2 regions of the Bacillus stercoris genome follow, and region 1 is predicted to be linked to the other one. Evidence: predicted binding sites of a transcription regulator. Region 1 holds the regulator's gene; the other holds the start of a gene.

Region 1 (5,351 bases):
ATGGCTTTAACAATGTAATAACCTCCTCAATAGTATGAATATGTAATTTTAGCACTCAGCACTAAAGAGTGCTAACACAATTCTTATAATAAAGAATCTCCCTTCCAATTTCAAGTGATAAGATAAAAAATTTTTCACGCTTACATCATTCTTTTCAGCTCCCTTTTCCGTTAGCTTTTTTCACCCCCGTACCGATTATGTTACAATAGCTGTAGATGAACGAAACCCACTTAACAAAGGAGTACATACCATTTGAGAAAACAGTATTGGTTTATCATTTTGACATATATCATCATGCAGTTTTCCGCATTAATCGCGATTCCCTTGTTATTTAAATTCGGTTATGCCGGAGGACAGCCTACAGATGAAAATATGCTGCATGCACAAGGATTATGGTCCGTTATCAGCTTTATCGCCTGTCTCGTTGTTGTTCTGCTCATTCTGAGAACCGTTCCGAAAGAAACGCTGCGAAACGGACAGAAGGACTCAATCGGACTTTCTATCCTTTGGGCGATAGCCGGTTTTTTCATTGCCCTTTTCTCTCAAGGAATTGCAGGCTCTATTGAATACTATGTATTTGGCATCGGAAGAGAATCAGAAAATACACAAGCGATTCTGGATGTCATTCAGGCAGTCCCGCTCATGATTATCGTTTCTTCAATCATCGGGCCTATATTGGAAGAAATCATCTTCAGAAAAATCATTTTCGGGGCGCTGTACGAAAAAACGAATTTCTTCTTCGCCGGACTGATTAGCTCGGTTATTTTCGGTATTGTTCACGCTGATTTGAAGCATCTTCTTCTATATACAGCAATGGGCTTTACCTTTGCCTTTTTATATGCGAGAACAAAACGGATATGGGTGCCGATTTTCGCCCATTTAATGATGAATACATTCGTTGTCATCATGCAGCTTGAGCCTGTTCAGAAATACCTTGAACAGCAGAGTACACAAATGCAACTGATTATTGGAGGATTATTTTTATGAGAAACCCGGTAGTTTGGGGAATGATCTACTTTGCCGTAGGGTGCATCTTTACTTATCTTGCCGCAAGCTCGCCAGGCAGCATGTGGTCATTTTACTCCATCCTGCTGATGGTGTTCGCCGCTTACAACATCAGCATTTCTTTTAAGATGTTCGCCTTTTCATTTAAAATCAAAAAGAACCAGAAATAAAGAAAATCCATTTCTCGTATGAGAAATGGATTTTTTATTATTGCCCGGAAGACACGTCCTGATCGGCAGCACTGCTTTTCTGCGCTTTCCGATAAGCGGCCTTCGATATAAGAATACTGATTTCATATAAAATCAAAAGCGGGACAGTGACCATCATATGGGACAGAAGCTCAGGCGGTGTAATCAGGGCAGCTATCACCAGCAGCGTAAAATACGCATACTTTCTGATTTTCGCTAAGAACATCGGTGTCACAATTCCGAGCCTGGTCAAAAACATGAGAATGACCGGCATTTGGAACAGCAGTCCAAACGGAATCGTCAGCTGCAGAAGAAAATGAAAATATTCATTAATTCCGATCACCTGATTGACATTCAAGTCCTGAGAGATCCGCTTCATAAAATCAACAACAAAAGGAAATAAAATATAATATGAAAAAGATAAGCCCGCTAAAAACAGCAAAATAGAGATCGGAATGTAGCTGAGCGTTACTTTGCGCTCCTTCTCATAGAGGCCCGGGCTCACAAATGCCCAAAGCTGATAAAGAATAACCGGCGAGGTCAGGACGATGCCGATGATAAACGCAAACTGCATAAACACATAAAGCGGGTCTGTCAGGTTAAACGCGTTAAGCGTAAGCTGCTTCGCTTCATCTGTTTCTTGCAGATACACAATAATCGGCTTCGCTAAAAAAAATCCAGCAATAAAGAAAACGACAAACGCCAGCGCTACAATCAGCAACCGTTTTCGAAGCTCAGCAATATGCTCCAGCAGCGACATTTGATTCACTTTCATTCGTGTCATCCTAACTTACTGATCTTCTTTCTTTTTTTCCTCTTCATCACTTGTTAATCCTTTAGTAGCGTTTTTGAATTCACGAAGTGTGTCTCCGGCTGCTTTGCCCAATTCAGGCAGCTTTTTGGGACCGAAGATAATCAGAGCAACGATTGCGATAACAGCAAGGCTTCCAGGACCGATCGGCATATTTGGGCTCCTCCTTTCCCTCTATTCGATTTCCTCTAAAACTGAATAATGCTTCAAGAAATAAACCAGTGACTGAAGCTCAACTGCTAAATCTATATGATGAATTCGAATGTGTTCCGGCACATTCAAACGGGCCGGCGTAAAATTAAGGATTCCCTTGATTCCTAACGCAACCAATCTGTCTGTAATGGATTGAGCGGCAACTGCTGGCACTGTAAGAATGGCAACTGATTCATCTTTTACGTGTTGTTCAAGGTCATCAAGGTTATAGACGGGCACGCCGCCTACCTCAGTTCCTATTTTACTCTCATTTATATCAAAAGCCATAGAAATTTTTGTGTTATTATTTTTTGTGAAATTATAGTGAAGAAATGCCGTTCCCAAGTTCCCGACACCAATCAAAATGACATCAGTCATCTCATCCTGATCAAGCGTTTTTCGGAAAAAAGACAGCAAATAATCCACATTATATCCGTATCCTTTTTTGCCAAGAGCTCCAAAATAGGAAAAATCCCTCCGAATCGTGGCAGAATCAACCTTTACGGCATCACTGAGTTCAGCGGATGATACACGCTGTTTTCCTGACGCATGCAGATTCTTTAAAAAGCGATAGTAAAGCGGCAGCCGTTTCGCCGTCGCCTGCGGAATTTTTGATTGATCCTTATTCATTTTTGGTCCTCCAAATTATACTCGGATAGTTCTCTTTTAAAGTCACCGTTTTTCCCGCCTGTCTTCTCAAGCAAGAAAGTAGGACCGATGACCATTCCCTTATCAAGGGCCTTGCACATATCGTAAACGGTAAGAGCGCACACCGATGCAGAAGTGAGCGCTTCCATTTCCACACCTGTACTCCCTTTCGTTTTGACCTGTGCTTTTATATGAAGTATAACTTCTGCTTCTTTTATTTTCCAGTCAAACGATATATCTACCCCGCTCAATGAAAGCGGATGGCACATTGGAATGATATTCGACGTTTGCTTTGCGGCCATAATGCCTGCCACCTGTGCGACAGCCAGTACATCTCCTTTGCCAATATCGTGACTCTGTATTTTCTCGTACACCTCATTCTTCATGTGTACGCTTGAAACAGCCGCCGCAGTACGGACAGTCGAAGATTTTTCGCTGATATCCACCATCTGGGCTCTGCCCTGTTCATTAAAATGAGAAAATCCATTCATATTAAAACGCTCCTTAAACAGATCATACACTATTTTCTTCTCTATGTCTTATATGGCCAATGTATTGTTTGCTGACTTCTGGTTCATAAGCTACACTTAACTTATTATAACAGAGGTGAAATAATATGATGATCTTACAAGTTAATCAGCTGTCCAAATCGTTTGGTGCTGATACTATTTTAAACAATATAAAGCTGGAAGTCAGAAATCGTGATCGCATCGCCATTGTAGGAAGAAATGGCGCCGGAAAATCTACGCTCCTTAAAATTATCGCAGGCCAGCTTTCGTATGAAAAGGGCGAAATTATTAAACCGAAAGATACTACAATGGGATATCTCGCCCAGCATACTGGCTTGGATTCTAAGCTTACCATAAAAGAAGAGCTGCTGACTGTTTTTGACCACTTAAAAGCAATGGAAAAGGAAATGCGGGCTATAGAAGAAAAAATGGCGGCAGCTGACCCGGGTGAATTAGAAAGCATCATGAAAACCTACGACCGCCTTCAGCAGGAATTCAAAGATAAAGGCGGCTATCAATATGAAGCGGATGTCAGATCTGTGCTGCATGGCCTCGGCTTCAGCCATTTTGACGATTCTACACAGGTTCAAAGCCTCAGCGGAGGCCAAAAAACAAGACTGGCTTTAGGTAAGCTTCTGTTAACACAGCCTGATTTACTCATTCTCGATGAGCCGACAAACCATCTGGATATTGATACGCTTACCTGGCTTGAGCATTATTTACAAGGCTATTCAGGCGCCATTCTCATCGTTTCGCATGACCGCTACTTTTTGGACAAAGTGGTAAACCAGGTATACGAGGTATCAAGAGCCGAAAGCAAAAAGTATCACGGCAACTACAGCGCTTATCTCGACCAAAAAGCCGCGCAGTATGAAAAGGATCTTAAACTGTACGAAAAGCAGCAGGACGAAATCGCAAAGCTGCAAGACTTCGTAGACAGAAATCTGGCGAGAGCCTCTACCACCAAAAGGGCGCAAAGCCGCAGAAAGCAGCTTGATCGAATGGAAGTCATGTCAAAACCGCTTGGCGATGAAAAATCCGCAAACTTTCATTTTGATATTACAAAACAGAGCGGAAATGAAGTCCTCCGTGTTCAGGATCTCACAATCAGCTATGAAAACCAGCCGCCGCTTTTAACAGAAGTGTCATTCATGCTGACAAGAGGAGAAAGCGCCGCGCTTGTCGGCCCTAACGGAATTGGTAAATCAACATTGCTGAAAACATTAATAGACACCCTAAAACCAGATCAAGGAACGATCTCATATGGCTCAAATGTCAGTGTCGGCTACTATGATCAGGAACAGGCTGAACTGACTTCCTCTAAACGTGTTCTTGATGAGCTGTGGGACGAGTACCCCGGGCTCCCAGAAAAAGAAATCAGAACGTGTCTCGGAAATTTCTTATTCTCCGGAGATGACGTGCTGAAACCCGTCCATTCACTGAGCGGGGGCGAAAAAGCAAGATTGGCTCTAGCTAAGCTGATGCTTCAAAAAGCCAACTTTCTCATCCTTGATGAACCGACAAACCATCTGGACTTAGACAGCAAAGAAGTTCTCGAAAACGCGCTGATTGATTATCCAGGTACACTGTTATTTGTCTCACATGACAGATATTTTATTAACAGAATCGCCACAAGAGTGCTGGAGCTTTCTTCAAGCCATATAGAGGAGTATCTGGGAGATTACGATTATTATACAGAGAAGAAAACAGAGCAGCTTGAATTGGAGAAAATGAATCAGCAAGAGGAAACTGAAACAACGCCAGCTACAGTGAAGTCTGACTCCAAACGTTCCTACGAGGAAGAAAAAGAATGGAAAAAGAAAGAGCGCCAACGACTTCGTCGAATTGAAGAAATTGAAGCCAATGTTCAGAGCATTGAAGAAAACATCAGCCGCAATGATGAATTGCTATGTGATCCTGAAGTCTATCAGGATCATGAAAAAGTCCAAGCTATCCATGCAGACAATGAGAAACTCAATCAGGAGCTGGAATCCCTTT
Region 2 (5,351 bases), 1.1 Mb from region 1:
GTAGAAAAATGAAGTGCCGTTTTGCAGCTTGGGAACGCCCTCCCAGTCCTTTGCAGTTGCAATCGTCTGCCATCCTTCAGCAGGTCGGAGCTTTTCCTGCCCGACGTAATGGGCCCAGCCTCCGCCATTTACGCCTTGGGCGCCTACAAGCAAAACAAGATTTAACACCGCTCGGTAGATCGTGTCGGAGTTGAACCAGTGGTTAATGCCGGCTCCTACGATAATCATGGACCGGCCGTCTGTATCGATCGCATTTTGAGCAAACTCTCTGGCAATCTTAACGACAGCTTCTTTTTTGATTCCTGTCATTTGTTCCTGCCATGCAGGCGTAAACGGCTCTGGATCATCATAGGAGACAGCTTGTTGTTCGCCGATGCCCCGATTTACGCCGTAGTTAGCCAGTATCAAGTCAAACACGGTCGTGACGTACGTCTCTTCACCGTTCAGGTTCATTTTTTTAATAGGAAGATCCCGCTCGAGCACTTTGTTTCCGTCATTTGAAAAATACGGGATGCGCACCGTGCCGATTTCATCCTCTATTCCGAGCACAGAAAGACGGGGTTCAATCGCTTCTCCTGTTTCTTCATCAATCATATGCAGGTTCCATTTCTGCTTCCCGTCCCAGCGGGAACCCATTGTCCCCTGCGGTATGGCAAATGCGCCTGTCTGTTCATTCCAGACTGCGGGCTTCCACTGATCATGCTTTGTCTGCCGCCCGATGTCCTTCGCATGCAAAAACCGGCCCGCTGTGTATACGCCATTTTCTTTTGATAAGGTGACGAGAAATGGAAAATCAGTGTATTGCTTCGCATACTCAATAAAACGTTCAGTTTCTTGGTTCACGTAGAATTCCTGAAGAATGACGTGACCCATGGCCATCGCAAGCGCCCCGTCAGTCCCTTGGCGGATACTCAGCCAGTCATCCGCGAACTTTGAGGATTCCGCAAAATCCGGACTGATCGAAATGACCTTAGCGCCTTTATAGCGGGCCTCCGCCAAAAAGTGCGCGTCAGGGGTTCTCGTTAACGGCACGTTGGAGCCCCATGTGATGATATAGCCTGAATTGTACCAATCACTGCTTTCTGGAACGTCCGTCTGGTCACCCCAAATTTGCGGGGACGCCGGCGGAAGATCCGCATACCAGTCATAAAAACTGAGCATAGGGCCGCCGATTAACGACATAAACCGGGAGCCTGACGCGTGGCTGATCATGGACATGGCCGGAATCGGAGAAAAGCCGACATTCCGGTCGGGCCCGTATTTCATCACTGTATACAGCAGAGAGGCTGAAATCAGCTTCAGCACCTCCGGCCATTCAGCACGAACAAAACCGCCTTTCCCTCTCGCCTGTTTATAGGACTTCGCTTTTTCAGGGTTTTCAACGATAGATTTCCAGGCATCCAGCGGATTTTGATGCATCTGCAATGCTTCCCGCCACAAATTGATCAGCACACTGCGCACGTATGGATATTTCACACGGAGCGGGCTGTAGATATACCATGAAAAACTGGCCCCCCGCGGACAGCCTCTCGGTTCGAAATCAGGCATATCCGGGCCTGTTGATGGGTAATTCAAATTTTGTCCTTCCCACGTGACAATTCCGTTTTTCACATAAATATTCCAGCTGCAAGACCCCGTGCAGTTAACGCCGTGGGTGGAGCGAACGACTTTGTCGTACTGCCATCTGTTTCTGTATACATTCTCCCAATCGCGATCTTCGCGGGTGGTTTGGCTATGTTTATTTGAATGGTGTTCTATAGGAGAGAAAAAATTCAATCTCCTAAACAACGGACTCATTTTCTTTTTCTTCATGAGAGTTCACTCCTTCCGAGTCAGGTGGTGCTAAGTTCACTATAAACAGAGACAGCGTGTTCCCTTGTGAACTATGTCACACACTCTGCTTTTTTCACAAAATGTTCACACAAAGGAGAAGGAAGGATTTTCACAGGATGTGAGGAAGGCCGCGTTTGCAGGACGCCTGATCATGAGCCGCCTTTTCATTCAAAGATCAAAAAACCCGGCTCTATTTAAGAACCGGGCTCAGCATTTTCGTCTTGTGATGTATGCAAATACCGCAAAAATAACTGATAGGAACAAAAAACATTTTGCTGAAGCATGGCCAAAAAGTTCATTTGCAGCTGCGGATTGTAAGACATCATTTTTTTAAATACGTAATAAGGGATATTGAGAATCAGAATGTCTGAAGTGGCATTGACTGAGATAAAAGGCGATAAATAAAGCCCGCCTTTTTCATCAATCGGAAACACATCGCCTTTTTCCCACAGCGCAACGGTTTTCGACCCTTCAGGGAGCCTGGTGTCCATAAAACGGACACTGCCTTTTAATACAATATAAACAGATTGTGAATGAAGAAAGGATGGAGTTTGATCACATGGGCCGCTGATAAACGTGCCGTTTTTCAGCAAGGTTTCGACAATAGATAGAGGCACTTCATTAAACATGGGAAATTGTTTCAGAAATAATAAATAGTCACACTGATTCATAAGAAAGCCTCCTTCCTGTGCTAAGGATAGCTTTAGTGTAGCTCGACTGAGCCTGTACAGCAGTGATGTATTTCACAGCCTGTATGATGAATGTCACTTATCAGGAGGGTGACTGCATTTATAATGAAAGAAAAAAGGAGGGTTTCGATGAAAGCGCTGATTCCGAAGCAGCACGGCGCATGGGCGATGCTGCTGATCCCATTTTTACTAGGCATAGTCAAGGGAGGCCCCGTTATCTGGCATATCCCGCTCTTCCTTGGCTGGCTTTTCCTATACTTAGCCGTTTATCCCGTTACACTTGCCTTAAAAAAGAAACAAATCAAACCATATCAAAAGTGGATGTGTTATTACGGTTTTCCCGCCTGCTGCTTTTTGATGATCTCGGTCTTTCATAAGCTGCCTCTCATCTGGGTAGGCGTTTCTTTACTGCCGCTGTTTCTCATCCATATGTATTTTGCCCGCCGAAAAAATGAACGAGCCCTATTGAATGATGTTGCGGGTGTTTTGTTCTTTTGTTCGGGAGGTCTTGCAAGCTGCTGGCTGGGGATGGGAACCCTTGACGGCGGGGCTTGGTTTATTTTCTTGCAGTCTGCTTTATTTTTTATCGGGAGTTCCTTTTATGTGAAATCGGTGATCCGCGAGAGAAAAAACAGGGCATTTGCATACTGGTCATGGGGATATCACCTGCTGCTCCCCTTTTTATCCGCTCTTTTCGGAGCAGGATGGGCGTTTCTCGCTTTTATCCCAAGCAGCTTGCGGGCATGGTTTTTTCATGGCAGGGATTGGCCCGCGAAAACGATTGGCATTCTGGAAATCGTGAATGCCTGCTTCTTTTTTGCCGTCATGTGCTTCTTTATGACAAGGTAAAAAAACAAGGACACCGCTGTCCTTGTTTTTTTCAGTCAATATTGCAAATCTCCAGCGGACAATTTTCACACTCAATTTCACATCGCAAATAGTCCCGCTTGTGCAAAATAATTTTTCCAGATTCGTCTATCGAAATAACCCCTTGTTTGCGGAGATCTCCGAGCATGCGGTTGACGCTTTCCCTTGCAGCCGCGCAAAACTTTGCCAAATCCTGATTTGTCAGGACAATGTTAATCAGAATGCCGTCGCTTCGCTCCACTCCGTAGCTGTTTGATAAGCGGATCAGGGTGGAATAGAGCGCACCCTTTTTGCCGTGAAGAAGCAGATCCCTGATTTTGGACTGAATTTTCCGGAGATGGGTGCTCATCCATTTCATGAACTCAAATGTCAAAGCGCCGTTTTGGATTAATTCTTTTTCCAGCTTATTTTTATTAATGACGAGCACCTCGCCATCCTCTAGCACTTTTGCACTGAGCATATACCTCGGTTCTTCAGTGAAAAGTGTTAATTCACCGACGATATCGTTTTTTTGGCAGATTCTAAGCGTCAGGTCTTTTCCGTCAGATGTCAGCTTGCCGATTTCAATGAGTCCTGATTGAATCAGATAAAGCTCTTCTGCATCCATTCCTTCTCGAAACAAATACGTGTGTTTTTCCATTTTTCTTTTCGTGCTGATCGATTCCAGCAATTCATGCAGATCACTGGATATAAGATCGCTATCAGATGGTCGAACAGAGAGAAAATTCATGAGCTCACCTCGAAGAAAGTCACGTTGTGTGTTTATTGTAACGTGAATTGATTTGTACCCATCGAGAAAAAACTAACAATCTTGTGAATGCTCCAGTGTTAGTTGATGCTCTGACTGTTTCTCTCCGTGTGCATTTTCATTCTTTCCTGCCAATACATCCAGATCACAAGGACAAAGCTGGCTAACGCCACCTCTGAAAGCGCCATAAATCCGATCGCATATTGGCCTGTTGCCTGAAACACACTCGCCAATATCAGCGGAGGAAAAAAACCGCCTAATCCGCCCATTGCAGACACAATCCCATTGGCAATTCCCGCTTGCTTCGAAAAATAGAAAGGCACCAGTTTAAAAACCGTCCCGTTCCCTATGCCTGAACAAACTGCTACAGTTAATGACCCAAACGTATAAAGGCCGATAGTCGGCGAGAACGATAAGATAATGCCTGATAATGTAAGCCCCGCAAAAACGAGCATCAAGATGCGGAGCGGGCTTATTTTATCAGCCAGGAATCCGCCCGCAGGCCTGAGCAGCGTAGAGACCGCAATAAAGCCAGCCGTCCGCAAACCGGCATCCGCCGGACTCAGTCCAAAGTGCTCCACCAGAAAGTTCGGCAAATAGATGGTGAAGGCGACAAAGGCACCAAACGTAATAAAATAAAACAGGCTCAGAAACCACAGGACATGATTTCGGTAAACGGCTTTGATTTGAGTCTTTACAGAAACCTTGACCTTCTTCTCATGCCTGTCGCCGAATAAAACATGCAGTAAGGCAAAGACAGCCAGCAAAACCAGGTACATCTGCACGGTTGCTTTCCAACCGACGGCTTGAGCAATAACCGGCGCCGCAAATGTCGTAACGGCTGTCCCGATATTTCCTGCACCGTAAATCCCATTGACGACACCGTGCTTTTCCTTCGGATAATATTTCGGAAGAGAGGTCACCCCAATGGAGAATACCGCTCCCCCGATCCCTAAGAAAAAGCCGCCTGCGATTAAATCAAACAAAGAACCCGCAATACTGATCCAAAATACAGGAAACAAAAGCAAGATAAAGCTGATCATAAACATCAGCCGCGCGCCAAACCTGTTCGTTAAATACCCTAAAGGAATGCGGAGAAGCGACCCGAGGATCACAGGTATCGCCGTCACCAAAGAAATCTCGCCCTTGCTTAAATGAATATCTAATGTGATTTGGGAAATGAGTGATGAAATCAGCACCCAAACCATAAACCC

Evidence for each region. Region 1 encodes Rex, which represses fermentation and respiration genes when NADH is low (regulators of the CRP and FNR family bind a similar motif). Its sites were predicted from a motif close to TTGTGAAATATTTCACAA; they were not measured.
Region 2: the regulator Rex is predicted to act here: its motif matches at 2,565-2,582, upstream of QA442_RS02680 (YwiC-like family protein).

The regions. Positions count from the first base shown of each region.
Region 1 covers NZ_CP121861.1:3,726,958-3,732,308, forward strand. Annotated here, with positions in the region: gene groES (co-chaperone GroES) at 1-13, opposite strand, end outside; gene QA442_RS19240 (CPBP family intramembrane glutamic endopeptidase) at 253-987, shown strand; gene QA442_RS19245 (YdiK family protein) at 984-1,175, shown strand; gene tatC (twin-arginine translocase subunit TatC) at 1,213-1,977, opposite strand; gene tatAY (sec-independent protein translocase protein TatAY) at 1,984-2,157, opposite strand; gene QA442_RS19260 (redox-sensing transcriptional repressor Rex) at 2,179-2,826, opposite strand; gene moaC (cyclic pyranopterin monophosphate synthase MoaC) at 2,823-3,335, opposite strand; gene QA442_RS19270 (ABC-F family ATP-binding cassette domain-containing protein) at 3,461-5,351, shown strand, end outside.
Region 2 covers NZ_CP121861.1:511,847-517,197, reverse strand. Annotated here, with positions in the region: gene QA442_RS02690 (nitrate reductase subunit alpha) at 1-1,812, opposite strand, end outside; gene arfM (Crp/Fnr family transcriptional regulator ArfM) at 2,028-2,504, opposite strand; gene QA442_RS02680 (YwiC-like family protein) at 2,652-3,371, shown strand; gene fnr (fumarate/nitrate reduction transcriptional regulator Fnr) at 3,403-4,119, opposite strand; gene narK (nitrate transporter NarK) at 4,218-5,351, opposite strand, start outside.